4 regions of the Vibrio sp. JCM 18905 genome follow, and region 1 is predicted to be linked to each of the others. Evidence: predicted binding sites of a transcription regulator. Region 1 holds the regulator's gene; each other region holds the start of a gene.
What was found. The regulator PurR, encoded in region 1, represses purine synthesis genes. The targets are predictions, from matches to a motif close to TNANGNAAACGTTTNCNTNA.

Region 1 (7,277 bases):
TGGACAGGCGAATGAATCAGGCGATACTGCTCAAGCAAACCGTTTTTTTCAATATCCTGCTTAGCCAACTGCAGCATTTCCGAAGATAGATCACATAAAGCGATTCGATGTCCGAGCTTAGCAAGCTTTTGCGACATTTGTGCCAAACCACCACCTGCATCCAACACCTCTAGGGGTTGCTGGTCAGCATCTAATTCACTTAGAATCTGTAGAAAATCTTCCCACACAATGATTTGGCGGATCTCCCCTTTGTCGGAGCCGTAAATATTTTTTGCAAATTTGTGGGCGATATCGTCGAAATTGCGGTCTTCTGTCACTTCTGCTGAGTTATCATAACGGATTGTGCCGCTATTCTGGCACAAGGAAAGCAGGAATAAAGAGGGGTACCCTCATTTTTATTATCAATTGATGTTTTTTCGGACTATTTATGTATGTTTGAGCTGAAAAAAGTAGTGTCAGCCTTGCTTATGCCACTTCCGGCATTGCTGCTGATAGGCTTGTTGGGTCTTGCTCTCATTAGTTTTACCACAAAACGTAAAACTGGCTGCTTCGTTGTTCTATTCTCTTTTGTTGGCATTTTTCTTGTTGCCTTCCAACCTGTTTCAACCAAGCTTCTTATGCCATTAGAGCGAGAGCATAAAGCCTTTTTGCCAGTTTCTGGCACCATCGACTACGTGATGGTTTTAGGGAATGGTCATGTTATCGATGACGAAATTCCACCCACCTCGCAGTTAAGCCGTGCAGCATTAATGCGCTTAACTGAAGGCATTCGTATTTTAAGAATGTATCCAGGTGCTAAATTAATTTTGTCTGGCTATGCTGGCGGTTCTGAAATTAGCCATGCGAGAATGATGGCGAACGTTGCCCTTGCGTTGGGAGTCGCGAAATCCGATATCATTTTATTAGAAGATGCGAAAGATACGTGGGAAGAGGCGCGTCAAGCGGCTGCATTCGTTCAACAAAAGGAGATTGTGTTAGTCACTTCTGCGAGCCACATGAGCCGTGCATTGTATGAGTTCAACGCAGCAGGCATTAAACCAATCCCAGCCCCGACCAACTTCTTAGCTATTAGCGAAATCAGTCAACCTTGGGATAAATACTCACCTAAAGCGCGTTACTTAGAACAAACGGAGCTTTATTGGCATGAGTACTTGGGCAGCATTTGGCAAAGATTGCGTGATACTGTCGGCCAAACACCAATGGTTGAAGCAAAGTAGTACTATATTGAAACCACAAAAAAGGAGAGCCGAAGCTCTCCTTTTTCTTTTTAAGACTTAGGTTTGTTCAGTTTAATCACCAGCAAACATATAGCCTTCGCCGTGCACCGTCACAAAAATTTGCGGGTTCTTTGGATCAAACTCCATTTTTGCGCGCATACGTCGAATAAGAACATCAATAGTACGATCATTGGGAGCATCAACTCGGTGGCTGATCATATTCAAAATACGCTCGCGACTTAACACCTGGTTAGGGTAAGACGATAACGCCACCAAAAGTTCGTATTCTGCTTTGGTCAATTTTACGGGTTCGCCGTTACGGCTCAGCGCACGACGTTGAATGTCGAATGTCCACTCTCCAAAACGTACAATATGTTCTTCACTGGTTTCGTTCGCTTTCGCGCTACCGCTACGCGCTGCTGAAATACGCCACAGCAAGTTTTTAACGCGAACCAACAATTCCCTCAGTTCAAAAGGTTTTGTCACATAATCGTCAGCGCCCATTTCTAGGCCTACGATTTTATCAATGCTATCCGTGCGTCCTGTTACTAATATGATACCAATATCCGATTGGCTACGTAATTCACGAGTAAGCATCAGGCCGTCTTCACCCGGCAGGTTGATATCCAGCATGATCAGGTCTACATCGCCCGCTTGCAGGACCTCACGCATTTCTGCGCCACTCTCTGCTTCGCTGACTTGGTAACCCTCATTTTGGAAATATCCCGCAAGCTTACTACGAGTTACAACATCATCTTCTACGACTAATACGTGATAGCTCATTTACACCACTTTTCTGTCTTCTTATTATCCAAGACGTATTCTATTCATAACTAGTAACATTTCTAGTCATAGATACATTAAAAAGCAAGATTTAGCGTTTTTATTGATTCAAAACAAGCTTACCCATCGCCATTAATAAACGTTAATTTTTGACCATAAAACATAATAATTATAGTTACTGCTATTCATTTTAATTGATTACACTTAGGGGATATCCCTAATTGACTTTGTGATGCACAACTTGAAGCATCATTCAGGAGCCCAAGATGCAAGAAGTGAAAGCTTTTAATGAAAAACGCGCTGAAATTTACTGGTGGTTTTCGAGCTTGTTCGCAAAAGAGCTAACAGAGAAAGAGCTGGAAGCCTACCACAGTGTTGAAATTCGCAGTTTTCTAGCAGGTTTAGGTGAAAATGAGTCACTGAAACCAGCCGTTGATAGCCTCGTTGATGCGCTAAACCGATTGCAAGATCGTGAAGACGCTCAATTGGAGCTTGCTGCTGACTTTTGTGAACTGTTTTTGAAGACAGAAAAATACGGCGCTCTTCCTTACGCATCGATGTACATCGGTGAATCAGGTTTGCTGAATGACAAGCCAGCCGAGGAAATGGAAAAGTTGATGGCAGAATTTGGCGTTCAAGTAGATGAAAATCTAAAAGAGCCTGCTGACCACTTAGCCGTTGAACTCGACTTTCTCGGCAACATGATTATCCGCTCAAACGAACTTGAGCAAGAAAAACACATGGAAGAAGCCTTCGTTAAACAAAACGACTTTATCCAGCAACAGTTGATGTCTTGGCTACCTCAGTTTGCAGACAAATGTAAACAATTCGACGAATTTGGGTTCTACTCGAGCGTCGCGAAACTATTAGTTGCATTTTGTAAACTAGACAGCGCTTACCTTCTTGGGGAATAATTGCCGCCTATTTTTAAGGAGCCCGCCTATCGGGCTTCCTGTATACCTGAAATAACTGAATGTAAGTAAGTTGGGTATATTATTCGTTTGCCTTAACTTAGCTCAAAGACGCTTGGTTATTTAGCAGTCAAAATGTGACTTCAAATACACAAATCTCTTGCTGAAAACATTGCTAGTCAGTCCACATAGGGCTAAAATGTGAGCGCAAACGATTAAATATGATTTATATGTAAACCGCTGAAATATAGCGGTTTTTGTGTTTTTTAACAGGTTGATGGCAATTTCTCATCAGATAGAAAAAAGATAAAATTCATCGACCGATGCTGCTACGTACCCTTTTGTCGTGCTTGGACCAACCGCTGCCGAAACACTTAGCGCCAACCTTAGATTGCTGGGTGTAAACCATTAGAGCATCAGGTACATCCAACACGACATATTTCAGTAGCTCGATACAGGACACCATTTATGGCCACTATAAAAGACGTTGCTCGCTTAGCCGGCGTTTCCACTACGACAGTTTCGCACGTTATCAATAAAACGCGTTTCGTTGCAGAAGCAACGCAAGAAAAAGTAATGAAAGCCGTGGACGAGTTGAATTACGCGCCAAGTGCGGTTGCACGCAGCCTAAAGTGCAACTCAACTCGTACGATTGGCATGTTAGTAACGCAGTCAACCAACCTATTCTTCTCAGAAGTGATTGACGGGGTTGAGAGCTACTGTTACCGCCAAGGCTACACTCTGATTCTGTGTAATACGGGTGGGATTTACGAAAAACAACGCGATTACATCCGTATGCTGGCTGAAAAACGTGTTGATGGCATCCTAGTGATGTGTTCTGACTTAACCGAAGAGCTTAAAGAGATGCTTGACCGTCATGCCGACATTCCTAAAGTGGTCATGGATTGGGGTCCAGAAAGCTCACAAGCGGACAAGATCATGGATAACTCAGAAGAAGGTGGCTACATCGCAACCAAACATCTGATCGACAATGGCCATACTGATATTGCTTGTCTAAGCGGTCATTTTGAAAAACTTGCTTGCCAAGAACGCATTGCAGGTTTCCGTCGCGCGATGAGCGAAGCAAACCTAGCTGTAAATGAAGACTGGATCCTTGAAGGTAACTTTGAATGTGATACGGCCGTATTAGTCGCAGATAAAATTACAGCAATGGACAAACGTCCGACAGCGGTATTCTGTTTTAACGACACAATGGCTCTGGGCCTAATGAGCCGACTACAACAAAACGGTATCAAAGTTCCTGATGATATTTCAGTGATCGGCTACGACAACATCGAGCTTGCGGAATACTTCTCTCCACCGTTAACCACTATCCACCAACCTAAACGTCGTGTGGGTAAAAATGCGTTCGAGATCCTACTTGAGCGAATCAAAGATAAAGAACACGAAAAGCGAATTTTCGAAATGCAACCTGAGCTTGTAATTCGAAACACCGTGAAGAAAATGAACTAAAATTCGCCAAATATAACGATGTCAAATAAGCGCTCTAAAAGGGCGCTTATTTTTCATCTCTAAATAACTTTTCCCTGACTTAGGTTTGTTAGACAAAAAATCTCGAATCTCTAAGTCTCTGTTTTATATGTAGGTAAATCACACACCCTCACAACCTCGAGATCATCCCGCCTTATTCTCAAATATGCACAAATATGCGCTTGTCGACACTTTTTATTGAACCAGAATCACACTTTTACGGGTAAAACGTGATGTTAATTCAATATACGAAGTATGCTCATTCTGTCACGCACAGGGCAAACCATTCGAAAGGGTGGGACGCAAAGCCTCCGGCCTGAACCATAATACTATATGGAAGGTAGCGGGGTTACCGATGGCAAGTGTGCAAGCGATGACTTTACCCTGTAATGACATTGCTTTTGCGCATGTTTGCTACTCTCTCGGACCTGACTTTTGGTGGCGTAATATTAATTACACCGAGATAACAAAACATGGATAAACCGATACTCAAAGACTCTATGAAGCTATTTGAGGCACTTGGTAATATCAAGTCGCGCTCAATGTTTGGTGGCTTCGGACTATTCGCTGATGAAACAATGTTTGCACTAGTTGTAAATAATCAGCTTCATATAAGAGCAGACCAACAAACTTCATCTGACTTCGAGAAACAAGGGCTAAAGCCTTACGTTTATAAGAAACGTGGCTTCCCAGTCGTTACTAAGTACTACGCAATTTCCAACGATTTATGGGAGTCTAGCGAACGCTTAATCGAAGTAGCTAACCAATCGTTGAAAAAGGCAAAGCTTGAAAAAGAACAGCAAGCAACTACAAAGCCTAATCGCTTAAAAGATTTGCCTAACTTACGACTGGCTACTGAACGCATGCTAAAAAAAGCAGGCATTGAGTCAGTAGAAAAACTGGAAGAGGAAGGTGCACTTAACGCTTATAAAGCGATAAGAGATACGCACTCTGCAACCGTCAACATTGAACTGTTATGGGCACTAGAAGGTGCTATTAACGGTACTCATTGGAGCGTTGTACCTCAAGCTCGCCGAGATGAGTTGATGAATGGCCTCCAATAAAAGTCGGCCTTAAAAACTATCTTGTAAAACCGCAGTCTAATCTGCGGTTTTTTTGTGAAATTTTTTCGACTTTCCTTCTGTCTTATTACATATATCCCAAATTGGAATCATAAATATGAATAAGAAACTGATATTAGGCCTAATCCTGGTCGCGATCATTATCTTTTTAGGCGTTAACTTTAGTCAGTATTTAACGTTGGAAAATGCAAAAGCCCAACAAGAAGCGCTGACCACATACATCGATCAGAACTTTGTTTTTTCGGCAGCTATTTACTTTTTTGCCTACATTGCAATTACCGCTTTTTCTATTCCTGGGGCTGCAGTGGTTACATTACTTGGTGCGGCTCTATTTGGTTTTTGGACGAGCTTATTACTGGTTTCTTTCGCCAGTACTATGGGTGCAACGCTAGCATTTTTAAGCAGCCGATATTTGCTGCGTGACTGGGTACAAAACAAGTTTGGCAATAAGTTAATCGCAATTAACCAAGGTGTCGAAAAGGACGGTGCATTTTATCTATTTTCCTTGCGTCTCATTCCGGTATTCCCTTTCTTTCTTATCAACTTGTTGATGGGCTTAACGCCAATGTCTGTAGGTCGATTTTACCTTACTAGCCAAGTAGGTATGTTGCCAGGCACTGCAGTTTACTTAAACGCCGGTACTCAGTTAGCAACAATTGAAAGCCTGTCAGGCATTATTTCACCTGCGGTATTGGCCTCTTTTGCGTTACTGGGGCTGTTTCCAATCATCACTAAATGGGTTATGAATAAAGTAAGGCCAACACCGAGTCAGCAAAACTCATAATTAGTAAGTGGACGTGTTTAATGAAAATATTCATTGCTAAAAACCCAGCAGAAGCGCATATCGTGTGCGAATTATTGAAAACCGAGCAAGTCTACTGTGAAGTCCGCGGAGAAGGTATTTTCGGTTTAAAAGGAGAGCTGCCGTTTAGTGATGATACCGATCCTTATGTCTGGCTTTTTGACGCCAAACAACAAGTAAAAGCAGAAGGAATAGTACAAGCCTACCGCAAACAATCCGATGGAAATGAGTATCAAGATTGGCAGTGCCCGAAGTGCCATGAGGTAAACGAGGGGCAGTTTGGTGCTTGTTGGCAATGTGGACATCAAATAGGGGAGCCTTAATAACTCCCCTACTCCTACTCAATCGATTTATTCAGCGCTAAGCAGAAACCGTTTGCTGCTTAATAAATTCGATGGAATGTTGATTGAAATCTTCAGGCCGCTCAACATTACAGACATGACCACAGTTGGGGATCTCTCGTAAAACACTAAGCTTATGCGCCGCAACCATTTCTTTAACAGGCTTAATAAACATGTAATCTCTGTCGCCCATTAAATAGAGTGTGGGAATGGGTAACTCTCGATCTTTAAAATACTTCATTAAAGGATTTACATCAGCAGCAAGAATAAACCAACGTTTAAATTCTTTTTGGCAAAGCTTCTTGGCCTCACGAATAAAAAGATGGCGAGACTCTCGCTGGCTTCTCTGTGGCATAACAATGTACGCAAAAAGTTTGTAGAGCCACATGTACGGCAGAATGTGCTTACAAAAATTACCTAATTTAACCAATATTTGAGAACGAGTATTGAGCCTTGTGACAGCACCACCGAGTACCATTGAACGCACGCGCTCTGCTGATAATTCAGCAAGGTTTCGAACAATAATGGTACCAAGTGACATACCGACAAAATGAGCGGATTGGATCTTTAAATGGTCCAATACTTTCAAAATATCTTGGGTAACTTCCGTAAAGGTATAACGGCTGGCAATGAGCTCTTTAAGTAACTGA
Region 2 (7,277 bases), on a different replicon from region 1:
ATATTGAATCTAAAAAGCGTGTTTGCTTTTCGAGCAAGCATTCAGACATCAAAGAAGACCAGTTTCATGTCAAATACACCTTTTCTAAGCGAAGTGTCTAAACGTAGAACGTTCGCTATTATTTCTCACCCGGATGCGGGTAAAACCACCATTACTGAAAAAGTCCTTTTATTCGGAAACGCGATTCAAAAAGCAGGTACGGTTAAAGGTCGTGGTAATGCACAGCACGCAAAATCAGACTGGATGGAAATGGAAAAGGAACGTGGTATCTCGGTAACCACGTCTGTGATGCAGTTCCCTTACAATGATTGCCTGGTAAACCTACTTGATACTCCTGGACACGAAGACTTCTCGGAAGATACATACCGTACTCTAACGGCAGTCGACTCGTGTTTGATGGTTATCGATGCAGCGAAAGGTGTCGAGGATCGTACTCGTAAGCTGATGGAAGTAACCCGTCTACGCGATACGCCAATCGTGACCTTCATGAACAAACTTGACCGTGACGTTCGTGATCCAATGGAAGTATTGGACGAAGTAGAAAACGAATTGGGCATGATGTGTGCGCCTATCACGTGGCCAATCGGCTGTGGTAAAGAGTTTAAAGGTGTGTACCACATTCACCGTGATGAAACGATTTTATACGAATCTGGTCACGGTCATGAGATTCAAGAAGTTCGAATCATCAAAGGTCTAGATAACCCAGAGCTTGATGAAAAAGTCGGTGCAGGCCTTGCGGAAAGTGTTCGAGAAGAGCTTGAGCTTGTTATGGGTGCTTGCCCTGAGTTTGATTTGGAAATGTTCTTAACAGGTGACCTGACGCCAGTTTACTTCGGTACCGCATTAGGTAACTTCGGTGTAGACCACATGCTAGACGGTCTAACAGAGTGGGCACCAGCACCGAAAACGCGTCAAGCGGTTGAGCGTGAAGTTGAAGCGACAGAAGAGAAGTTCTCTGGTTTCGTATTCAAGATCCAAGCAAACATGGACCCGAAACACCGTGACCGTATCGCATTCATGCGTATTGTATCGGGTACTTACACGCAGGGTATGAAGATGAACCACGTTCGTCTTGGCAAGCAGGTGAGTATCTCTGATGCAGTAACCTTTATGGCTGGTGACCGTTCACGTGCAGAACACGCTTACGCGGGTGATATCATTGGTCTGCATAACCACGGTACTATCCAGATTGGTGATACCTTTACTCAAGGTGAGTCACTGAAATTCTCTGGTATTCCGAACTTCGCCCCGGAGCTGTTTCGTCGTATTCGCCTGAAAGATCCACTAAAGCAGAAACAGCTACTAAAAGGCTTGGTGCAACTATCAGAAGAAGGTGCGGTACAGGTATTCCGTCCACTACAAAACAACGATCTGATCGTTGGTGCCGTTGGTGTACTTCAGTTCGATGTTGTTGTGGCTCGTTTGAAGTCTGAATATAACGTTGAAGCGATTTATGAAGGCATTAACGTTGCAACTGCGCGTTGGGTTGAGTGTGATGATGCGAAGAAACTGGATGAGTTCCAACGTAAGAACCAAGCAAACTTAGCATTGGATGGTGGTGATAACCTAACGTATATTGCACCAACAATGGTTAACTTAAACTTGGCGAAAGAGCGTTTCCCTGATATTGATTTCCGTGCGACGCGTGAGCACTAATCAAAAAGCGGTTTGGGTAAGCTTTAACGCAAACTAGATTTTAAAACGCCCTTGGCTATAAACTTAGCCAAGGGCGTTTTTTATAAGGATGAGGTATGAACTGGTTTAAACGAGGATTGAAGCGTTACGACGACTGGTGCAAGGAGATGGGGTTAACCCCTGATCAAAAACGCAGCTGCGTTCCGTATCGAAAAGATCCTGCCCATCAAAATGAAGAGAACAGTGAAGCTCTGCTATTTTCTGATTCTCAGTTTGTCGGTACAGATAAAAAGTCTCAAGATGAAGCTCTTTGATACCCATTGTCACTTTGACTTTGATGTATTCCAAGGTGACTTTGCACATCAACTTGAGCTAGCTCAAACGCAAGGCGTGACAAGAATTCTGATTCCTTCAGTGGGACCTCAAAACTGGGCTCGTATTCAAACCTTGGCAGATCAACATGCCAATTTGTATTACGCCCTTGGGTTTCATCCGTATTTTCTTGAAGATAACGTCGAGCAGCACTTTGCTGAATTGGAACATTATCTAAAACAAAATGCTCCCCAGTGCGTGGCAATAGGAGAGTGTGGGCTAGATTTTGCCATTGATGTTGACCCACAGTTGCAAGAAGAGACACTTGAAGTTCAATTTGAACTGGCTAGATGCTTCGAACTCCCAGTTATTTTACATAGCCGAAAAGCGCACAATCGCCTTATTCAAATGGTTAAAGCGGCGAAGCTCCCTCGGGGCGGTGTGCTACATGCTTTCTCTGGGAGTTATCAGCAAGCAATGGAGTGGGTCAAATTAGGTTTTTTTATCGGAGTAGGAGGAACCATCACCTACCCAAGAGCGAAGAAAACGCGCGACGCAATTCAAAAATTACCACTCAAACATCTCGTGATCGAAACAGATGCACCGGATATGCCTATACTTGGGTATCAAGGGGAGTCGAATCACCCAGCCAAACTCATTCACGTCTTTAATGAGCTCGTAGAGTTGCATAACGGCTCAAAGCAATCGATTGCCTCTCAGTTATGGAAAAATAGCAATTTTGCTTTCTCGATATGTGAATAAAATCTAAAGATGTGGTTTGAAATAGAAAACGTTTTCCTGCTTATTGTGAATTAACTCACAAAGCTGGCTGAATCAATCATGAATCTTATAGGAAAGTGTGAGGCTGGCATTACTTTAATTGATTCTGCATGAGTATAATTGCTCCCGCTTTATAGCTCCATTTTGTAACACGCCAATAAATAACTTATAAGGAAGTCATAAACTATGAGCCTGTTTATGAGCCTAATCGGTATGGTAGTGCTTCTTGCGATTGCAGTGGCATTTTCTAATAACCGAAAAGCTATCAATCTAAGAACTGTGGGTGGCGCATTCGCTATCCAATTCGCATTAGGTGCATTTGTTCTGTATGTGCCTTGGGGCCGTGATCTACTAAACGGTTTCTCTTCAGGTGTTTCTAACGTTATCAACTACGGTAACGATGGTTCATCATTCCTGTTCGGTGGTCTTGTTTCTGACAAGATGTTCGAAGTATTCGGCGGCGGCGGTTTCATCTTCGCATTCCGTGTTCTTCCTACACTGATCTTCTTCTCTGCACTGATTTCAGTTCTTTACTACATTGGCGTTATGCAATGGGTTATCAAGATTCTTGGTGGCGCACTACAAAAAGCGCTGGGCACTTCACGTGCGGAATCAATGTCAGCAGCAGCAAACATTTTCGTAGGTCAAACAGAAGCACCTCTAGTTGTTCGTCCATTCGTTCCAAAAATGACTCAATCAGAGCTATTCGCGGTAATGTGTGGTGGTCTAGCTTCTGTTGCTGGTGGTGTACTAGCGGGCTACGCTTCAATGGGTGTTCCACTAGAGTACCTAGTAGCAGCATCATTCATGGCGGCACCAGGTGGTCTACTATTCGCTAAAATCCTTCACCCAGAGACTGACCAGCCTCACGAAAGTATTGAAGAAGCGATGGACGGCGGCGACGACAAACCAGTAAACGTAATCGACGCAGCAGCGGGCGGTGCGGCTTCTGGTCTACAACTTGCGCTTAACGTAGGTGCAATGCTAATCGCATTCGTTGGTCTAATCGCGCTGATCAACGGTATGCTAGGTGGCATCGGTGGTTGGTTCGGCATGCCAGAACTAACGCTAGAGCTAATCCTAGGTTACGCATTCTCTCCACTAGCATTCCTAATCGGTGTTCCATGGGCTGAAGCAGTAACTGCTGGTTCATTCATCGGTCAGAAAATCGTAGTGAACGAATTCGTTGCTTACTTGAACTTCACACCATACCTAGGTGAAAACGCTCAAGTAATCGCGGCAACTGGTGAAGTAATGTCTGAGAAGACAACAGCTATCATCTCATTCGCACTATGTGGTTTCGCGAACCTTTCTTCTATCGCGATTCTACTTGGTGGTCTAGGTAGCCTTGCACCAAACCGTCGTAGTGACATCGCTCGCATGGGTGTTAAAGCTGTGCTTGCAGGTACGTTGTCTAACCTTATGGCAGCGACAATTGCAGGCTTCTGCTTAAGCCTTGCAGCACTATAATTAGAATCGGTTCTTAATATATAGACGCCGTTTTACATCATGCCCTGTAGCAAGAGATTGCTGCGGGGCATTTTTCGTTTTTCGGGCTCTAAAATCTCACCGGATGCCGGACTCAGTCTATGAGTTACGCAGCCGATGGAATAGGGGCTAGGAAATTTTGAGATACAAACCGTTTGCGCTCTATTTGGTGCTACAGTTTTGCGGTGAAACTCTATAATGTATTAATCACAGGATAGTGGTTAAGGTTGATACTTAATCACGTAATGAATATTACATAATCGATGGGCAAATGACTTGCCCAGCAATATCAGATCTAATAGGCGTTTTGCTGTGTGATGTGATATTAAAGACACCGCAATCATAGATTGTTGTGCCATAGGCCAAACTGGTACTGTGCGGTGACAAGGATAGCAATTGGCATATGAAATTTTCGCTGTATATGCCGAGTCTTCAGGGAACCAAGTCCGTTCATTAATAGACTGTTTAGCCATTTACTCACATTGTCTCGACTTGTTGATTATAGTTAGAGACGTGATGTAAGGCTGAGTAGTGAATTTTTTGAATATTGATCGGAGATAGAAATGAGCGATTTAAAAGCAGCAGCGCTACGTGCACTTAAACTTATGGACCTAACTACGTTGAATGACGATGACACTGATGCAAAAGTGATCTCATTATGTCATGACGCGAAAACAGCAGTAGGCAACACAGCTGCAATTTGTATTTACCCTCGCTTTATTCCTATTGCTAAGAAGACACTTCGTGAGCAAGGTACGCCAGAGGTTCGCATTGCAACAGTAACGAACTTCCCACACGGTAACGACGACATCGAAATCGCTGTTGCTGAAACAAAAGCGGCGGTTGCTTACGGTGCAGACGAAGTTGACGTTGTTTTCCCATACCGCGCGCTAATGGCGGGTGATGAGAAAGTAGGCTTCGAACTAGTTAAGCAATGTAAAGAGGCTTGTGGTGACATTCTTCTTAAAGTGATCATCGAAACGGGTGAACTAAAAGAAGAAGCACTAATCAAGAAAGCATCTCAAATCTGTATTGAAGCAGGTGCTGACTTCATTAAAACTTCAACTGGTAAAGTGCCAGTAAACGCAACACCAGAATATGCACGCATGATGCTTGAAGTGATTCGCGACATGGGTGTTGCAGAAACTGTTGGTTTCAAACCAGCAGGTGGTGTGCGCACTGCTGAAGACGCAGCTGCATACCTAGCAATGGCTGACGAAATCCTAGGTGACAACTGGGTTGATGCCCGTCACTACCGTTTCGGTGCGTCTAGCCTGCTAACTAACCTACTAAATACATTAGAAGTGACAGACGAAACTGCTGATCCAGCAGCGTACTAATCCCAATAATATGTCTGAACGGTAGCACCTAAACGGGTGCTACCAAACCTCTTCTATCCTACTTAACCATGGCTCACTGAGAGCATGGGAGGCACTAATGTATTTACCACAAGAAATCATTCGTAAAAAACGTGACGGTGAAGTACTTACCGCAGACGAAATCAACTTCTTTATTCAAGGCGTAGCAAATAACACCGTATCTGAAGGTCAGATCGCGGCGTTTGCTATGACGATTTTCTTCAATGAAATGACCATGGATGAGCGCATCGCCCTAACGTGTGCAATGCGTGATTCGGGCATGGTTATCGACTGGAGCCACATGAACTTTGGTGGCCCAATTGTCGACAAACACTCTACTGGCGGTGTGGGTGACGTAACGTCTTTGATGCTTGGCCCTATGGTGGCAGCATGTGGCGGTTTCGTACCAATGATCTCTGGCCGTGGTCTTGGCCACACAGGCGGTACGCTAGATAAGCTTGAGTCTATTCCTGGCTACAACATCACACCAAGCAACGATGTTTTTGGTCAAGTGACCAAAGACGCTGGTGTGGCGATCATCGGTCAAACCGGTGACCTAGCTCCAGCGGATAAGCGTGTTTACGCGACTCGTGATATTACCGCAACAGTGGATAACATTTCACTGATCACTGCTTCTATTCTATCTAAGAAGCTAGCAGCAGGTCTTGAGTCGCTAGTAATGGACGTAAAAGTAGGTTCTGGCGCATTCATGCCAACTTACGAAGCGTCTGAAGAGCTAGCGAAATCAATCGTTGCAGTAGCAAACGGTGCGGGTACTAAGACCACTGCAATCCTGACAGACATGAACCAAGTATTGGCCTCTTCGGCAGGTAATGCGGTGGAAGTTCGTGAAGCGGTTCGTTTCCTAACTGGTGAATACCGTAACCCACGCCTACTTGAAGTCACCATGGCTTCTTGTGCAGAAATGCTGGTACTTGGCAAACTGGCTGAGAACACAGAAGACGCACGTGTGAAGTTGATGGAAGCGCTAGACAACGGTAAAGCAGCAGCATGCTTCGGCAAGATGGTTGCGGGTCTTGGCGGCCCAGCAGACTTCGTAGAAAACTACGATAACTACCTAGAAAAAGCGGAAATCATCAAGCCTGTTTACGCGACGGAAACGGGCATTGTTTCAGCAATGGACACGCGTGCGATTGGCATGGCTGTCGTTGCTATGGGTGGTGGTCGCCGTGTTGCTACTGATGAAATCGACTATGCCGTAGGTTTCGACGAGTTCATCCGCTTGGGTGAAGTTGCAGATAGCGATAAACCTCTTGCCGTTATCCACGCTCGCAGCGAAGAGCAGTGGGAAGAAGCGGCAAAAGCACTGCGCAGTGCAATCAAAGTAGGTGGTGAGTACACACCAACTCCAGAGGTTTACCGTCAAATTCGTGCAGAAGATATTTAATAGAACAAGTAATTACACAAGGCCTACTCAACCATAATAAAAAGCCGAGTGGGCCTAAGGAACGAGCAATGAAAAGAGCATTTATTTTAGTACTAGACTCATTCGGTATTGGTGCAACCGCTGACGCTGAGAAATTTGGTGATGTAGGTTCAGACACATTAGGCCACATCGCAGAACAATGCGAAAAAGGCTTAGCAGATAACGACCAACGTCAAGGCGCACTTCGCCTTCCAAACCTATCTAAGTTAGGTTTGGCAATGGCACATAAAGAGTCAACAGGTCGCTTCGCACCTGGC
Region 3 (7,277 bases), 980 kb from region 1:
CGTCATAGCTGCGGACATCGATTTTACCGCGCACTGAAGGGTCAACAATGATGGTCTTTTCGAGATTACGACCCACTATGTTGATGAATTCTTGAATATCAGTGCCTTTAAAGCTGGCACTAAATTCGTTTGCTATTGCACCTGGGACGCAGAGTAAACTTCCTGCTAGTAGCCAGGCACTTTTGCTGAACCAATGTTTCACGTATGTCTCCCTGAACTTACGCCGGTTGCCTAAGTCTTACAATTGGATATAGATATCGTACTGTTGGCCGTCGCGCTCAACAGTTAAATTTAATTCTTGCGGATCGCTCATCACTTGCATCAGTTGTACTGAAGAAGACGGGTCGCTTAAATCGATCCCGTTAAGTTGCACCGCAATATCACCAGGTTCTAGACCCACATCATTAAACAGCGCGGCATCACGACCAGGTGACACTCGATAACCAACAATGCCCCCGTCTCTTTTGACGGGTGAAATGGTGATGTATTTGAAAACGCTTTGTGGATCTTTCGCAATTTCCTCTCGGATTTGCTCTAATTTTTCTCCAACGTCAGACGCTGCTTCTGCTCGTTGAGATTGGGCTCTGGCTATCTGCGGCGACTCAGATAGCTTCTTATATTCTATACCCTGCATCATTAAGGTCTCGTCTCGACCTTGGTTGTCAATGATGACGCGATCCACTAATACGGCTTTTAGTGTCGCACGCGTACCTTCAATTTCTTCACCTAAACCATACGTTGCTTGCTTGCCACGGTTGGCAATGACAGCAAGGCTGGTATTCGCATCACTGCTTGCAACCGCGCCAACCAGTGTAAGGTTAAGGCGCGTCTTAGGAGCGTCTTTAACAACAGGTTGTTCTACAACTGCAGGCTTTTGTTCAGTGAATTTACCGAATAGGTTGGCATTCTGAAGGGCATTAAAATCTATCGCGTCGCCTTTATTGCTCGCAACAACGCTGCTCGTCGATGGACGCCATTGCGGCACTTCCGACGATTGAGGTATGGCTAACCATACAATTTTGCCAAGTATCCATCCGGTTATCGCAATAAACAGACAGGTGAGCAACAAGCTAAGTTTGGCTTGAATTGTATAATTATTGGACTTGATCTGAGCCAGTAGCGGTCTGCTTGATAATCCTGCACTTAGCTCTAAACGTTTCACTGAATGGATTCCTTTATTCTAACGTTCGTCATTTAAGCTATAACAATAGCTATCGACTTTAAATTGCTAAATTTGCAATAAAATTATTACTCAACAAAGAGCAGTGAACTATATCACAAGTTGTCTTTCATACCTTTTTCTTATGCAGTTTTTGCCAACTCCCTTGAAAAAAATACGCCTTGACTCCATCTGTAGGTGAATAATCCATCACTCATTGCCATATTCGGGCAGTGATTAGATAGCGTAGTGTTCTATGAGTTCCCTAAATGAAGCCGTTAGGCTAGATAAATGGCTATGGGCCGCAAGATTTTATAAAACCCGCTCTATCGCTCGTAACATGGTCGATGGTGGTAAAGTCCACTATAATGGCCAACGAAGCAAACCGAGTAAAATCGTTGAAGTGGGGGCCGAAGTAAGACTTCGTCAAGGCAACGAAGAAAAAACGGTGATCATCGAAAAAATTTCTGATCAACGCCGAGGCGCTCCCATCGCACAGACCTTGTATCGCGAAACTAATGAAAGTATAGCGAAACGTGAGGAACACGCGACTCAACGTAAGCTTAATGCCCACAACCCAAGTCCAGAACGCCGCCCAGATAAAAAGCAGCGCAGAGACATCATTAAGTTCAAACACCAATAAAAGCCGGAATTACCAACGAGGAAAGCACTCCATGGCAAATAATGTTTTAAACCGCTACCTATTCGAAGATCTTTCAGTACGTGGCGAGTTGGTACAATTGGATGAAGCGTACCAACGTGTTATCTCCAGCAAGGAATATCCGGCAGCAATAGAGAAACTGCTGGGTGAGCTACTCGTTTCAACCACTCTTTTAACTGCCACTCTTAAGTTCGAAGGCTCAATCACCATTCAGCTACAAGGCGACGGCCCTGTATCTCTTGCCGTTATCAACGGTGACCACAAGCAACGCGTTCGTGGCGTGGCTCGCTGGGAAGGCGATATTGCCGATGATGCAAGCCTCCACGATCTCATGGGCAAAGGTTACCTCGTTATCACTATCGAACCGAAAAACGGTGAGCGTTACCAAGGTGTCGTTGGATTAGAAGGTGATACTCTAGCCGACGTACTAGAAGGCTACTTTGCAAACTCAGAGCAGCTAAAAACGCGTCTATGGATCCGCACGGGCGAGCACGAAGGTAAAGCCCACGCAGCAGGTATGTTGATTCAAGTAATCCCTGATGGCACTGGTTCACCAGATGATTTCGAGCATCTAGAGCAACTGACTGACACGGTAAAAGATGAAGAGCTATTTGGTCTAGAAGCTAACGAACTACTATACCGCCTATATAACCAAGACAAAGTGCGCCTTTACGAACCGCAACCTGTCGAATTCCATTGTGGCTGTTCTCGTGATCGTAGTGGTGCCGCTATCATCACCGTTGAGAAAGCTGAAATTTATGACATTTTGGCTGAAGTAGGATCCGTTTCTTTACATTGTGATTACTGTGGCACGACCTATACGTTCGACGAAGCGGAAGTCACCGAGCTGTATGCACAAGCTTCTGCGGACAAGAAAACCCTGCATTAATTTACATAGCTTATCAAGCACGTAATTTACCCTACAAAATGCCAGCTTAATGCTGGCATTTTTGTGATCAACCCCTCGTAATGCCTCGCTTCAAGCGTAATAAAACAACTGCTTAATTTTAAACAATTAATAATGATTTTGCCCTAGCGCAAAGGATTGCGTGCACGATAAACTATTCCCACCAATATGTGACGGGTTACCTAAAACCTTATTGAAATCATGGATAAATTTTGAGCTATCTCCCTGTTTTCTCCCCGCCCCGTTGCTAGCATGGTGAGCAGATTAAAATTAAAACATTCTTACAAAATCCCTACAAAAATCCTTATAAGGAGCACCTATGACCGTTATGGAACATACTAAGGCTGCAACACTTGATCTAACCAAGCACGGACTGCATAACGTTAAAGAGGTTATTCGCAACCCTAGCTACGAAATGTTGTTTGAGGAAGAAACGCGTGAAGACCTAACAGGTTATGAGCGTGGCGTGGTTACTGAACTAGGTGCGGTTGCCGTTGACACTGGCATCTTTACTGGTCGCTCACCAAAAGATAAATACATCGTCAAAGACGCTACGACAGAAGAGCATATGTGGTGGACGTCTGATCAAGTAAAAAATGACAACAAACCAATCACTCCAGAAGTGTGGGACGAGCTGAAAGAACTGGTCACAAACCAGCTTTCTAACAAACGCTTGTTTGTTGTTGACGGTTACTGTGGTGCAAACCCAGATACGCGTTTGAGCATTCGTGTTATCACGGAAGTCGCATGGCAAGCGCACTTCGTTAAAAACATGTTTATCCGCCCAACGGAAGAAGAATTGGCAACATTTGAACCAGACTTCGTGGTAATGAATGGCGCAAAATGCACTAACCCAAAATGGGAAGAGCAAGGTCTGAACTCAGAAAACTTCACCGTATTTAACCTAACCGAGCGCATGCAACTTATCGGTGGTACTTGGTACGGCGGTGAGATGAAGAAAGGCATGTTCGCAATGATGAACTACTTCCTTCCATTAAAAGACATCGCATCAATGCACTGTAGCGCTAACATGGGCAAAGACGGCGACGTAGCGGTATTCTTTGGTCTCTCTGGTACGGGTAAAACCACACTATCGACTGATCCTAAACGTGCGCTAATTGGTGATGATGAGCACGGTTGGGATGATGACGGCGTCTTCAACTTCGAAGGTGGTTGTTACGCGAAAACCATCAAGCTATCGAAAGAAGCGGAGCCAGACATCTACAACGCAATTCGCCGTGATGCACTGCTAGAAAACGTAACGGTACGTAGCGATGGTTCTATCGACTTTGATGATGGTTCGAAAACAGAAAACACTCGTGTTTCTTACCCTATCTACCATATCGACAACATCGTTAAGCCAGTATCAAAAGGCGGTCACGCGAATAAAGTGATCTTCCTATCAGCGGACGCATTTGGTGTGCTACCTCCAGTGTCTAAATTGACACCTGAGCAAACTAAGTACCACTTCCTATCTGGCTTTACTGCAAAACTGGCAGGAACAGAGCGTGGTATTACTGAGCCAACGCCAACCTTCTCTGCATGTTTTGGCGCAGCGTTCCTAACGCTTCACCCAACTAAATACGCAGAAGTACTGGTTAAACGTATGGAAGCAGCAGGCGCTGAGGCTTACCTAGTGAACACAGGTTGGAACGGCACTGGCAAACGTATCTCGATTCAAGATACGCGCGGAATTATTGATGCGATCCTTGATGGTTCGATTGAAGATGCACCAACTAAGCACATTCCTATCTTCAACCTTGAAGTACCAACTTCACTACCAGGTGTGGATCCAAGCATTCTAGACCCTCGTGACACGTACGTTGATCCACTTCAGTGGGAAAGCAAAGCGAAAGACTTGGCTGAACGCTTTATCAATAACTTTGATAAATACACGGACAATGCGGAAGGTAAATCTCTGGTTGCCGCTGGCCCTCAGATTGATTAAGTCGAGTAACAACGACGTCGCGTAAACCACAGTGATAAGTGGGCAGCCACTTATCACTTTTACGTAGACCAAGTTACAAAAAACCGCTTCAAGCCCCTCTTTTGAGGGGCTTTTTATTGAATACCGCAGAATATTGATACAAGCTAAAGCCTATCTAGTTTTATTTAATAGCAAACGTAGGTTCTAGCAGGGATGAAAACAGCGCGTCGAGTTCTAATTCTGTTACTGGTTATCTTAGTTGCCATTCCGGCCACTACGATTGCGCTGTTAACAACATCTTACGCCGATGCAACTTGGCGTCTGCTATCAAACAGCATTTCCTTGCCCTTTCAAGCAGAAAGCGTGCGTTACGATTTTCCCTACCACTTAACTTTACAGGGTGTGAACACAAACGTAGACGACGGCTCTTACATCGAGCAAGTCGATTTATGGATGAATCCCGATGTTTATCGCGATGGTAAATGGATCGTTGATAGCTTATTGATTGATGGACTTAATTTGCAGTATGGCGCGCCAAAGCTCCCGCCTTTAGATAACGTTTTGTTCCATCAAATCGCGCTCAAAAATATTGATTACGCCGACGAGCAGTTTTCTGGTAATGGCATTGACCTTCAAATTCAATCACCACAATGGAATGGCCAGTTAATACCATATGGCGAGGTTCAACTTGCAGCCGACCAGATCTATTGGAATGGCGAAGCCTTTAATCAGGTCTTGGTCGACATGGACTACAAACCGCAAGACAGTACGCTCTATGGCACTTCATTTAACTGGCGTAACAGTCAAATTTCAGGGCAAGGCGAGCAGTATCCACAAGGCTGGTCTTTAGTGAATGTGACCATCAATAAGTTGCAACTCAATTATATCCAGCTCCAATCACTGCTTGCTAAGCCTTGGCAAGCAATACCATTCAAGATTAATCACATTAATAGCTTAGACTTACTGAACGCCGATATTGAATGGGGCGATTGGCACTGGCAAAACTTAGAGCTCTCCGTAGAAAACGCCACACTGCCACTATCTCTCTGGGAGACAACGGCTCAAGTTTCATTGCAGGCGGATAGCGTCCAATTCCAACAGCAAACCGCAATAGAGCCGCGTTTAAGTGCTGCTATAGAGCCTGGAAAAATCCAGCTCAACGATCTCAGCTTAGATTGGCAGCAAGGTCGTGTGCAGGTCTCTGGGGTGTTCACTCCAACGCAATGGCAACTCGAAGAAGCCTCCATTCAAGGCCTCAAGTGGGCAATACAACCTGAAGATAACCAAAACTGGTGGCACGCAGCCATCAGTAAGTTAGATCATGTCACAATCCAACGACTCGACATCGAGCGCAGCCAGATCATTCAGCTATCTCACGAACCTTATTGGCAGTTCTCCGGTTTAAACATCGAAGGGCAGCAGCTTGATCTTAAACAGGTCAATCAACGTTGGGGCCTTTGGCATGGCGATCTGGACGCTAGCGTTGTAAACGCCAGTTATAACCAAGTGCTCACGTCTCATGCTGCACTTGCCATGCAAAGTGAGAATGGCTTTTGGAAACTGACACGCCTTTTTGCACCACTCGAGCAAGGCTACGTAGAAGGCATCGGACAGATAAACCTAAGTACTCCGAGCCAGCCTTGGGCACTCAACCTCAATGCCGATGGCATTCCCTTATCACTCTTCCACGATTATTTACCCAACACACTGGCCATTGATGGTTTTTCCGATCTCAGCCTCGATTTACAAGGATTATCAGGTGATCGCAACATGCTGGCCTACAGCTTATCTGGTGAAGTGGAAGCCAACCTACGAGATACCCGTTTTAAATCCCAAGCGAATCATTCGCTCAAAGCCATTACCTTAAGTCCGCTGCGTTTAAGCGCGCAACGAGGGAAAGTCGCCATAGAACCAGTCACCATTTCTGGGAAAGCTATGAGTGGTAGGGTTTGGGGCGAGTTTGATATGGCCAACAACCCGCTAAATGGCATTGTTTATCAATTGAAAGAGTCGTGCGGGAGCGTTGAAGGCGATCTACTCAGTGGCGAAATCCATCATAATGAATGTTTAAAAGCACCAGCACCAAAAGCACCGGCTGATGTTGAAAGCACTCCACAAACAAGTGAATCAGCCATGGAGCTGCCAACTGCGATTGATAACATCAATGTGGAGATTCAAGAGGAAGAATTTTCCGAAGAAATTGTCGAAGAAGACGAAGCATCTGTCACTGATCCCACCACAGAGGAACAAATCCTCCCACCGACAGAGCGAGAAAACGAAACAGATAAGCGCCCTACAGATCAGTAAGGCGCCCTCTCAATTAACAGCTGAGTAATTGCGAATAGTTCGGTATCAGCATATAGGTACCAACAAAATCTACGGCTGGCGTGTCGCCACTATAAATCACCACGTGAATGACGATGCGTGCTTTGCGCCCTGACTCCAGTCGATCTAGGTCACCACTGATCCCATCCAACGAAGTGCTCGCCACAGGGTTTTGCTCGACTGGTTGACGATAACGAATCGAACTGTCGGCCAACACAATATCACCATGCAGACCGCGCTCTTTAAGCAGCAGCCACGTCATACCCCACCCCGTCAAGGTGGCTAAAGTAAAAGCCGA
Region 4 (7,277 bases), 850 kb from region 1:
TTCAACGTTGAAAACAACGGCATCGTATTTATCGATGAGATCGACAAGATCTGTAAACGCGGTGAGAGCTCAGGGCCAGACGTTTCACGCGAAGGTGTTCAGCGCGACCTACTTCCATTGATTGAAGGCAGCACGGTATCAACCAAGCACGGCATGGTAAAAACAGACCACATTCTGTTTGTTGCATCTGGTGCATTCCAAGTGGCAAAACCATCTGACTTGATCCCAGAATTGCAAGGTCGTCTACCAATTCGTGTTGAGCTAGAAGCACTAAGCAGCAACGACTTCAAACGCATTCTGACAGAGCCAAAAGCCTCTCTAACAGAGCAGTACGTGGCGTTGATGAAAACGGAAGATGTGGACATCGAGTTCACAGAAGATGGCATCACGCAAATCGCGGAAGCGGCATGGACGGTCAACGAAAGCACAGAAAACATCGGTGCTCGTCGCTTACACACCGTTATGGAACGCTTAATGGATGAAATCTCTTACGATGCGGCGGAGCAATCTGGCGCGAAGTTTGTTATCGATGCCGCTTATGTGAAAGAGCGCCTAGGTGACACGATTGAAGATGAAGATCTAAGCCGCTTTATTCTTTAATCGCAATCTATCCCACCAAAGCCCAGAACCTTGTTTCTGGGCTTTTTTGTTTAGAATGACGGTCACTTAAACAACATCTAAATCAAAAGATCTGGTCATTCTAGCGAGCTCAAGCGAGACTAAGAATCTAGTAACAGCACACCCTATTCTTTCCCACCCACCTTAACCACCGCACAATCGGATGATAGATTCTGAATCACGCTCGTTCCTCGTTGTTCAGAATGACGGTCATTGTGACAACACCTAAATCAAAAGGTCTCGTCATTCTAGCCGGCTCAAGCGAGACTAAGAATCTGCTAACAGCAGGCGCCTACTCTTCCGCTCTCACCTTCACCACCGCACAGCCGAACGATAGATTCTGAATCACACTCGTTCCTCGCTGTTCAGAATGACGGTGACTTTGACAACACCTAAATCAAAAAGATCTCGTCATTCTAGCGAGCTCAAGCGAGACTAAGAATCTGCTAACAGCAGACGCCTATTCTTTCCCACTCACCTTCACCACTGCACGACCGGACGATAGATTCTGAATCACACTCGTTCCTCGCTGTTCAGAATGACGGTGACTTTGACAACACCTAAATCAAAAAGATCTCGTCATTCTAGCGAGCTCAAGCGAGACTAAGAATCAGGTAACAGCAGACGCCTATTCTTTCCCACTCACCTTCACCACTGCACAACCGGACGATAGATTCTGAATCGCCCTTTGACTTCTAGTTGAGTTGTTTTAGGTCAATAGCGTATCTGCCTCTTTGTGCTTATACTGGGCACATTGGTTACTAGCACGAAATTTCCATGAAACAATCTTTACAGATCTGGCTTGAAGCCGCTCGCCCAAAAACACTACCTCTGGCATTAGTCTCTATCTTAACGGGTAGCGTACTCGCCTACTCGGCGGGTCATTTTTCACTGACAATTGCCATCATGGCTTTCGTAACCGCGACGTTGCTGCAAATTCTGTCCAACCTGGCAAACGACTATGGCGATGCTGTTCAAGGTACAGATAACGACAAACGCCTTGGCCCATTACGAGCGATGCAGTCTGGCGCGGTAAGTGCGAAACAGATGAAACAGGCGATTATCTTTAACATCGTTCTGACCGCTATTTCTGGCTTAGTGTTAGTTTTCTATTCACTAAGCTCACTGGAAAGCATTGTGACGTTTATCGGACTGGGAATTTTAGCCATCCTCGCGGCGATTGCTTACACCATGGGTAGCAAGCCATACGGTTACGTGGGGCTTGGCGATATTTCAGTTTTCTTGTTTTTTGGTTTACTCGGCGTATCCGGTACCTACTTCTTGCATACCGGTCACGTAGACACCACTCTATTCTTACCTGCTTTAGGCTGCGGTTTACTCGCTGTTGCAGTACTCAACATCAACAATATGCGTGATATCGAGAACGACCGAGAGTGTGGTAAACGCACGGTCGCAGTACGCTTGGGTCAACGTAAAGCCAAGCAGTACCACTTTATCTTACTTGGCGGAGCTATCCTTGCCTTTGCGGCTTACTTGTTAATTCAAGACAAACCCGTTTGGATTAGCTTGCCATTTTTACTTAGTATTTATTTCGTGGCCGATCATGGTAAAGCGGTTTGGCATACACAAAAGCCCGCTCAGATAGCACCAATGATGCCAGTCATCGTGAAATGCTCTTTAGTCACCAACGTTTTGTTTGCAACAATTGTGGTAGCTCAAACTCTAGTAAGTTAAAAAAGGATTGTCATTGCATTGACTTAATGCCTAGATATACTCAAAGACAACCAATTTCTGTTTAGAAAGGTACGCTATGGAATACAATACCTCAGCACTCTGTGATATCTACCTCGATCAGGTAGATGTGGTTGAACCAATGTTCAGTAATTTTGGCGGTCGCGCTTCATTTGCCGGGCAAATCACCACCATCAAGTGTTTTGAAGATAATTCGTTGATCCGCGAGACATTAGAGCAAGACGGACTTGGTCGCGTTTTGTTAATTGACGGTGGCGGTTCCCTACGTAAAGCCCTTATCGATGCAGAAATTGCAACTATTGCGGAAGAAAATGAGTGGGAAGGCATTGTCGTTTACGGCTGTGTTCGTGAAGTTGATGAGCTCGAAGATATGAACTTAGGTATTCAAGCCCTCGCTTCGATTCCTGTTGGTGCGACCAACCAGGGTATTGGCGAATTAGATGTACCAGTCAATTTTGGCGGCGTCAGCTTCTTACCTGAAGATTATATTTATGCCGATAGCACCGGAATTATCCTGTCGCCTGAACCATTGAATATTGATTTAGAGTTGGATGAAGAAGAATAACGAGTCTTAGGTACCTAAGTTATAGGACCTTCTCTTGGCTATCAGAATCGAGCTTGTCCCAACGATTTTCAACTTGCCCAAAACACAAACACCCGCTTAACGCGGGTGTTTTTAATTTGGAATGAAGAAGCCGGATTATTCCACTTCGTCCATTTTGCCAAGTAGTGCACGAATGCGCTCTTGCCATTGCGCATGCTCTTGCTGTGCTTGTTGTGCTTTTTGCTCTAGCTCTTCTCGTTGAGAGCGAAGCTCGTTCGCTTCTTCCGCAAGTTTTGCTTTATCTTCTTTCAGCTCTTCGACTTCCATCTGAAGAAGAGTGATTGTGTCAACTGCAGTTTGAATTTTAGATTCTAGTTGTTCTAGTACTTCAAAAGACATCTTGGCCTACCTATGTTATTCCGTTGGGACGATGTGCGAGATTGATGCACACCTAACCTATATAAGGTTCATTCTACTCAGCGTCGCGATGAGAAACACTCACTATATTCGATATTTCGCATCATTCGGTCAAAAAATCGGCGCAATCTCACTAAACGCTGACTTTTCTTATCGCCGAAGCATTTTTGAGCAAGGATTTTGCCTCCCGCCACGCTAAAAATCGCCCTAAGTATTGATCAAATTCAAGTTAGATAAAGTAAAAGCTCCGCAAAAAGGCAAACGTTTACCCTACGTTGTGATAGAATCGCCGCGCAAATTCTTCTTCCCTCTTGCTTACTTGGAGACATCATGAAACGCGATTTAGCAATGGCATTTTCCCGTGTGACTGAAGGTGCAGCTTTGGCTGGTTACAAATGGCTTGGCCGTGGCGATAAAAATGCAGCCGATGGCGCAGCTGTTGAAGTTATGCGCACCCTACTGAACAAAACAGATATCAGTGGTGAAATTGTCATTGGTGAGGGTGAAATCGATGATGCGCCAATGCTATACATTGGTGAGCAAGTGGGTATTGGTGGTGATGAAGTAGATATTGCAGTCGACCCGATTGAAGGGACGCGTATGACGGCAATGGGGCAATCTAACGCACTAGCCGTACTTGCCGCAGGTGAGAAAGGCAGCTTTCTTAAAGCGCCAGATATGTACATGGAAAAACTGGTTGTTGGCCCTGGTGCAAAAGGCGTGATTGACTTAGAAAAGCCGTTAAAAGAGAACCTAGAGAACGTAGCAAAAGCCCTGAACAAACCACTTGATACCCTCGTCGTTATTACCCTTGCGAAACCTCGCCACGATGACGTTATTGCAGAAATGCAAGCAATGGGCGTACGTGTCTTTGCGGTGCCTGATGGTGACGTGGCTGCCTCTATTCTGACTTGTATGCCAGACAGTGAAGTGGACATGATGTACTGTATTGGCGGCGCGCCAGAAGGGGTCGTATCAGCCGCGGTGATTCGAGCGCTAGACGGTGACATGCACGGTCGTCTACTTCCGCGTCACGAAGTAAAAGGCGATACTGAAGAAAACCGCATTTACGGCGCAGACGAACTAAAACGCTGTGATGAAATGGGCGTAAAAGCGAATGTTGTCCTCAAAATGGAAGACATGGCCCGTAGCGACAATGTGGTATTTTCAGCTACAGGCATCACTAAAGGTGACTTGCTAGAAGGCATCTCTCGCCAAGGCAATATCGCAACCACAGAAACGCTGCTCGTGCGTGGTCGATGCCGTACTATTCGTCGTATTAAGTCGACTCACTACCTAGATCGTAAAGATCCAGAAGTGCGTGATATTATTCTTTAAGCATTTCTCGAGGCTCTAGCCAATCTGAGTTGGAGCCTTTCTTTCTCACACTCGTTCCTCGCTGTTCAGAATGACGGTGACTTTAATAAGCTCTAAATCAAAAGAACTCGTCATTCTAGCGAGCTCCAGCGAGACTAAGAATCTAATAACAGCAAACTCCTATTCTCTCCCTCTCACCACAACCATTGCACAACCGAACGATAGATTCTGAAGCACACTCGTTTCTCGCTGTTCAGAGTGGCGATATATATTGGTTCGCATGAACATAGACCCAACAGCTCCCCACTCAAACTAAGTCAACACTTTTCTTTACTAACCCTATCGCGCATAATATGTACTGACGTATAAATGGTGGGTATATGAAGACTGTAGATAGGATATTGCAAATCGTTAAGCGTGATGGTTCCGTCACTGCAAAACAACTCTCTTCTGAGCTGGGTATGACAACTATGGGGGCACGTCAGCACCTTCAGAGTTTAGAAGATGATGGCATCCTGTCTATTCATGACGTCAAAGTCAAAGTGGGTCGCCCCGCTCGCCATTGGTCTCTCACTCAAAAAGGTCATGAGCAATTTGCTGACCGTCACGGTGAGTTGACCATTCAGTTTATAGAGGCTGTCGAACACATTTTTGGCAAAGATGGACTGGACAAAGTCACATCGGAAAGAGAAAAACTCACGTTACAAAGTTATCGTCAGCACCTTGAGCAATGCAACTCTCTGCAAAGCAAACTAGAAACTCTTGTGACACTAAGAGAGCAAGAAGGCTATATGGCCGAGCTTGAGCAAGATGAGAACGGATTTATCTTGATCGAAAATCACTGCCCGATTTGTAAAGCCGCAACTCGCTGCCCAAGCTTGTGCCAATCAGAATTAAGTGTCTTTCAGTCTTTACTTGGACGTGACACCAAAGTAGAGCGCACCGAGCATATCATCAGCGGTCAAAGACGCTGCGTGTACCGCATCCAACAACTGCAGTAACCACCACAACCAAACATCGACATGCCGCACTTATTCAATCTCAAGCTTAAAAGCTTCTCTTATAAGTGAGACGGCTGAAGAATTCATCCTCTCTCCTCTTTCTAGTGGTATAGGCTTTTAGTAACTAAAGGCAATTTCCATAAGGATTTGGAGAGCATCAATGTCTACTCTACGTCACTACTCTTCTCAAACGCTTCCGCCATTCGATGAAATGGTTCGAATGGCAGAGCGAGATCCAGAAGCTTTTGAGCAATTTCGTCATGAAATGGCAAAAGAGATGATCGAAAGTGCATCAGAAAACATGCAAGAAAGACTGTGGGCTCAGCAAAGCCACATCGATAGGGTCATCAGCACGTGTAAAAACCCTCACCACACCAATGTGGTATTGATGAACGAATTACAAAAACAGGTCGTGAAGTTCAGAGCGGCGCTACAAGGGGAAACGGCACCGACTCAAAAAGCGGATGTGGTTAGTTTAGAGGCATTTAAAGGTAGGGATGATTTTTACTGATACTCAGTAGATAGATCGAGAAAGTTAGGGTTCGTTTCTCTTACCAAGGCTAACTTCCACTCACGCTTCCACTGCTTGAGCTGCTTTTCTCGGTTTATGGCAGTAGCCATATCGTCGAATAACTCAAAGTAAACGAGCTTATGAACGTTGTATTTCTTGGTAAATCCCTCAACTACTCCGTTTTTATGCTGCCATATTCTTTGAGGCAACTGACTGGTAACACCAATGTAAAGAACGGCGTTGTTGTTTGACGTTAGGATATAAACGCAAGGTGTCCTATCGATGATTCATTCTCCTTCATGATTCGCTGTTACTTTTCCATTGTAATTCACTCGCTCAGTTCAAACTCGGAGCGCTCTGTGCGTAGATTCTGAATCACGCTCGTCCCTCGCTGTTTAGAATGACGGTTCTATTTAATAAGAGAAAGTCGTCATTCTAGCGAGCTCAAGCGAGACTAAGAATCAAGTAACAGCAAACTCCTATTCTTTCCCACTCACCTTAGCCACAGCTCAAGCGGACGATAGATTCTGAATCACACTCGTCCCTCGCTGTTCAGAATGACGGTGAGTTTAACAGCCTCTAAATCAAAAGAGCTCGTCACTCTATCGAGCCTTAGCGAGACTAAGAATCTGGTAACAGCAAGCTCCTATTCTCTCCCGCTCACCTTAGCCACTGCTCAAGCAGACGATAGATTCTGAATCACCTCGTTCCTCGTTGTTCAGAATGACAGTGGCTTTAACAGTCTCTAAATCAAAAGAGTTCGTCATTCTAGCGAGCTCAAACGAGACTAAAAATCTGGTAACAGCAAGCTCCTATTCTTTCGCACTCACCTCAGCCACGGCTCAACCGGATGATAGATTCTGAATCACCTCGTTCCTCGCTGTTCAGAATGACGGTGGCTTTAACAGCCTCTAAACCAAAGGGGATCGTCATTCTAGCGAGTCTTAGCGAGACTAAGAATCTACTTTCAGCGAGCACGTTACTTAAAGCGATTACTCCGGCTCAGGGCCATATTGGTTTGGTCCTGATGTCCCCTTTAAGAAGCCACATTCAATTAGAATCCATAAACCACAAATCAGAGAAATGGATGCAACGAACATTTGCGGTGTCGACGGCTCTTGTGCGACAGGGCTGGTCATTGGCGTGGCGATTCGTC

Region 2: the regulator PurR is predicted to act here: its motif matches at 2,730-2,749, upstream of ACZ5ZC_RS20570 (NupC/NupG family nucleoside CNT transporter).
Region 3: the regulator PurR is predicted to act here: its motif matches at 2,854-2,873, upstream of pckA (phosphoenolpyruvate carboxykinase (ATP)).
Region 4: the regulator PurR is predicted to act here: its motif matches at 3,546-3,565, upstream of glpX (class II fructose-bisphosphatase).

The regions. Positions count from the first base shown of each region.
Region 1 is NZ_AP043879.1:1,058,390-1,065,666, reverse strand. Features, by position in the region: gene cmoM (tRNA uridine 5-oxyacetic acid(34) methyltransferase CmoM) at 1-317, opposite strand, end outside; gene elyC (envelope biogenesis factor ElyC) at 432-1,217, shown strand; gene torR (two-component system response regulator TorR) at 1,290-2,000, opposite strand; gene torD (molecular chaperone TorD) at 2,267-2,914, shown strand; gene purR (HTH-type transcriptional repressor PurR) at 3,380-4,384, shown strand; cyclic di-GMP riboswitch class I at 4,670-4,759, shown strand; gene ACZ5ZC_RS13140 (TfoX/Sxy family DNA transformation protein) at 4,876-5,466, shown strand; gene ACZ5ZC_RS13135 (TVP38/TMEM64 family protein) at 5,582-6,268, shown strand; gene ACZ5ZC_RS13130 (hypothetical protein) at 6,289-6,609, shown strand; gene ACZ5ZC_RS13125 (alpha/beta fold hydrolase) at 6,647-7,277, opposite strand, start outside.
Region 2 is NZ_AP043880.1:830,102-837,378, forward strand. Features, by position in the region: gene prfC (peptide chain release factor 3) at 67-1,656, shown strand; gene ACZ5ZC_RS20560 (DUF5363 family protein) at 1,752-1,949, shown strand; gene ACZ5ZC_RS20565 (TatD family hydrolase) at 1,936-2,709, shown strand; gene ACZ5ZC_RS20570 (NupC/NupG family nucleoside CNT transporter) at 2,914-4,197, shown strand; gene deoC (deoxyribose-phosphate aldolase) at 4,779-5,555, shown strand; gene deoA (thymidine phosphorylase) at 5,653-6,981, shown strand; gene ACZ5ZC_RS20585 (phosphopentomutase) at 7,050-7,277, shown strand, end outside.
Region 3 is NZ_AP043879.1:73,744-81,020, reverse strand. Features, by position in the region: gene gspD (type II secretion system secretin GspD) at 1-202, opposite strand, end outside; gene gspC (type II secretion system protein GspC) at 239-1,162, opposite strand; gene hslR (ribosome-associated heat shock protein Hsp15) at 1,416-1,802, shown strand; gene hslO (Hsp33 family molecular chaperone HslO) at 1,834-2,709, shown strand; gene pckA (phosphoenolpyruvate carboxykinase (ATP)) at 3,047-4,675, shown strand; gene ACZ5ZC_RS08555 (AsmA family protein) at 4,868-6,961, shown strand; gene ACZ5ZC_RS08550 (bifunctional GNAT family N-acetyltransferase/hotdog fold thioesterase) at 6,975-7,277, opposite strand, start outside.
Region 4 is NZ_AP043879.1:209,766-217,042, reverse strand. Features, by position in the region: gene hslU (HslU--HslV peptidase ATPase subunit) at 1-600, shown strand, start outside; gene ACZ5ZC_RS09200 (1,4-dihydroxy-2-naphthoate polyprenyltransferase) at 1,396-2,313, shown strand; gene rraA (ribonuclease E activity regulator RraA) at 2,390-2,896, shown strand; gene zapB (cell division protein ZapB) at 3,032-3,274, opposite strand; gene glpX (class II fructose-bisphosphatase) at 3,623-4,630, shown strand; gene ACZ5ZC_RS09180 (helix-turn-helix transcriptional regulator) at 4,990-5,610, shown strand; gene ACZ5ZC_RS09175 (DUF3135 domain-containing protein) at 5,771-6,121, shown strand; gene ACZ5ZC_RS09170 (GIY-YIG nuclease family protein) at 6,115-6,381, opposite strand; gene ACZ5ZC_RS09165 (DUF805 domain-containing protein) at 7,114-7,277, opposite strand, start outside.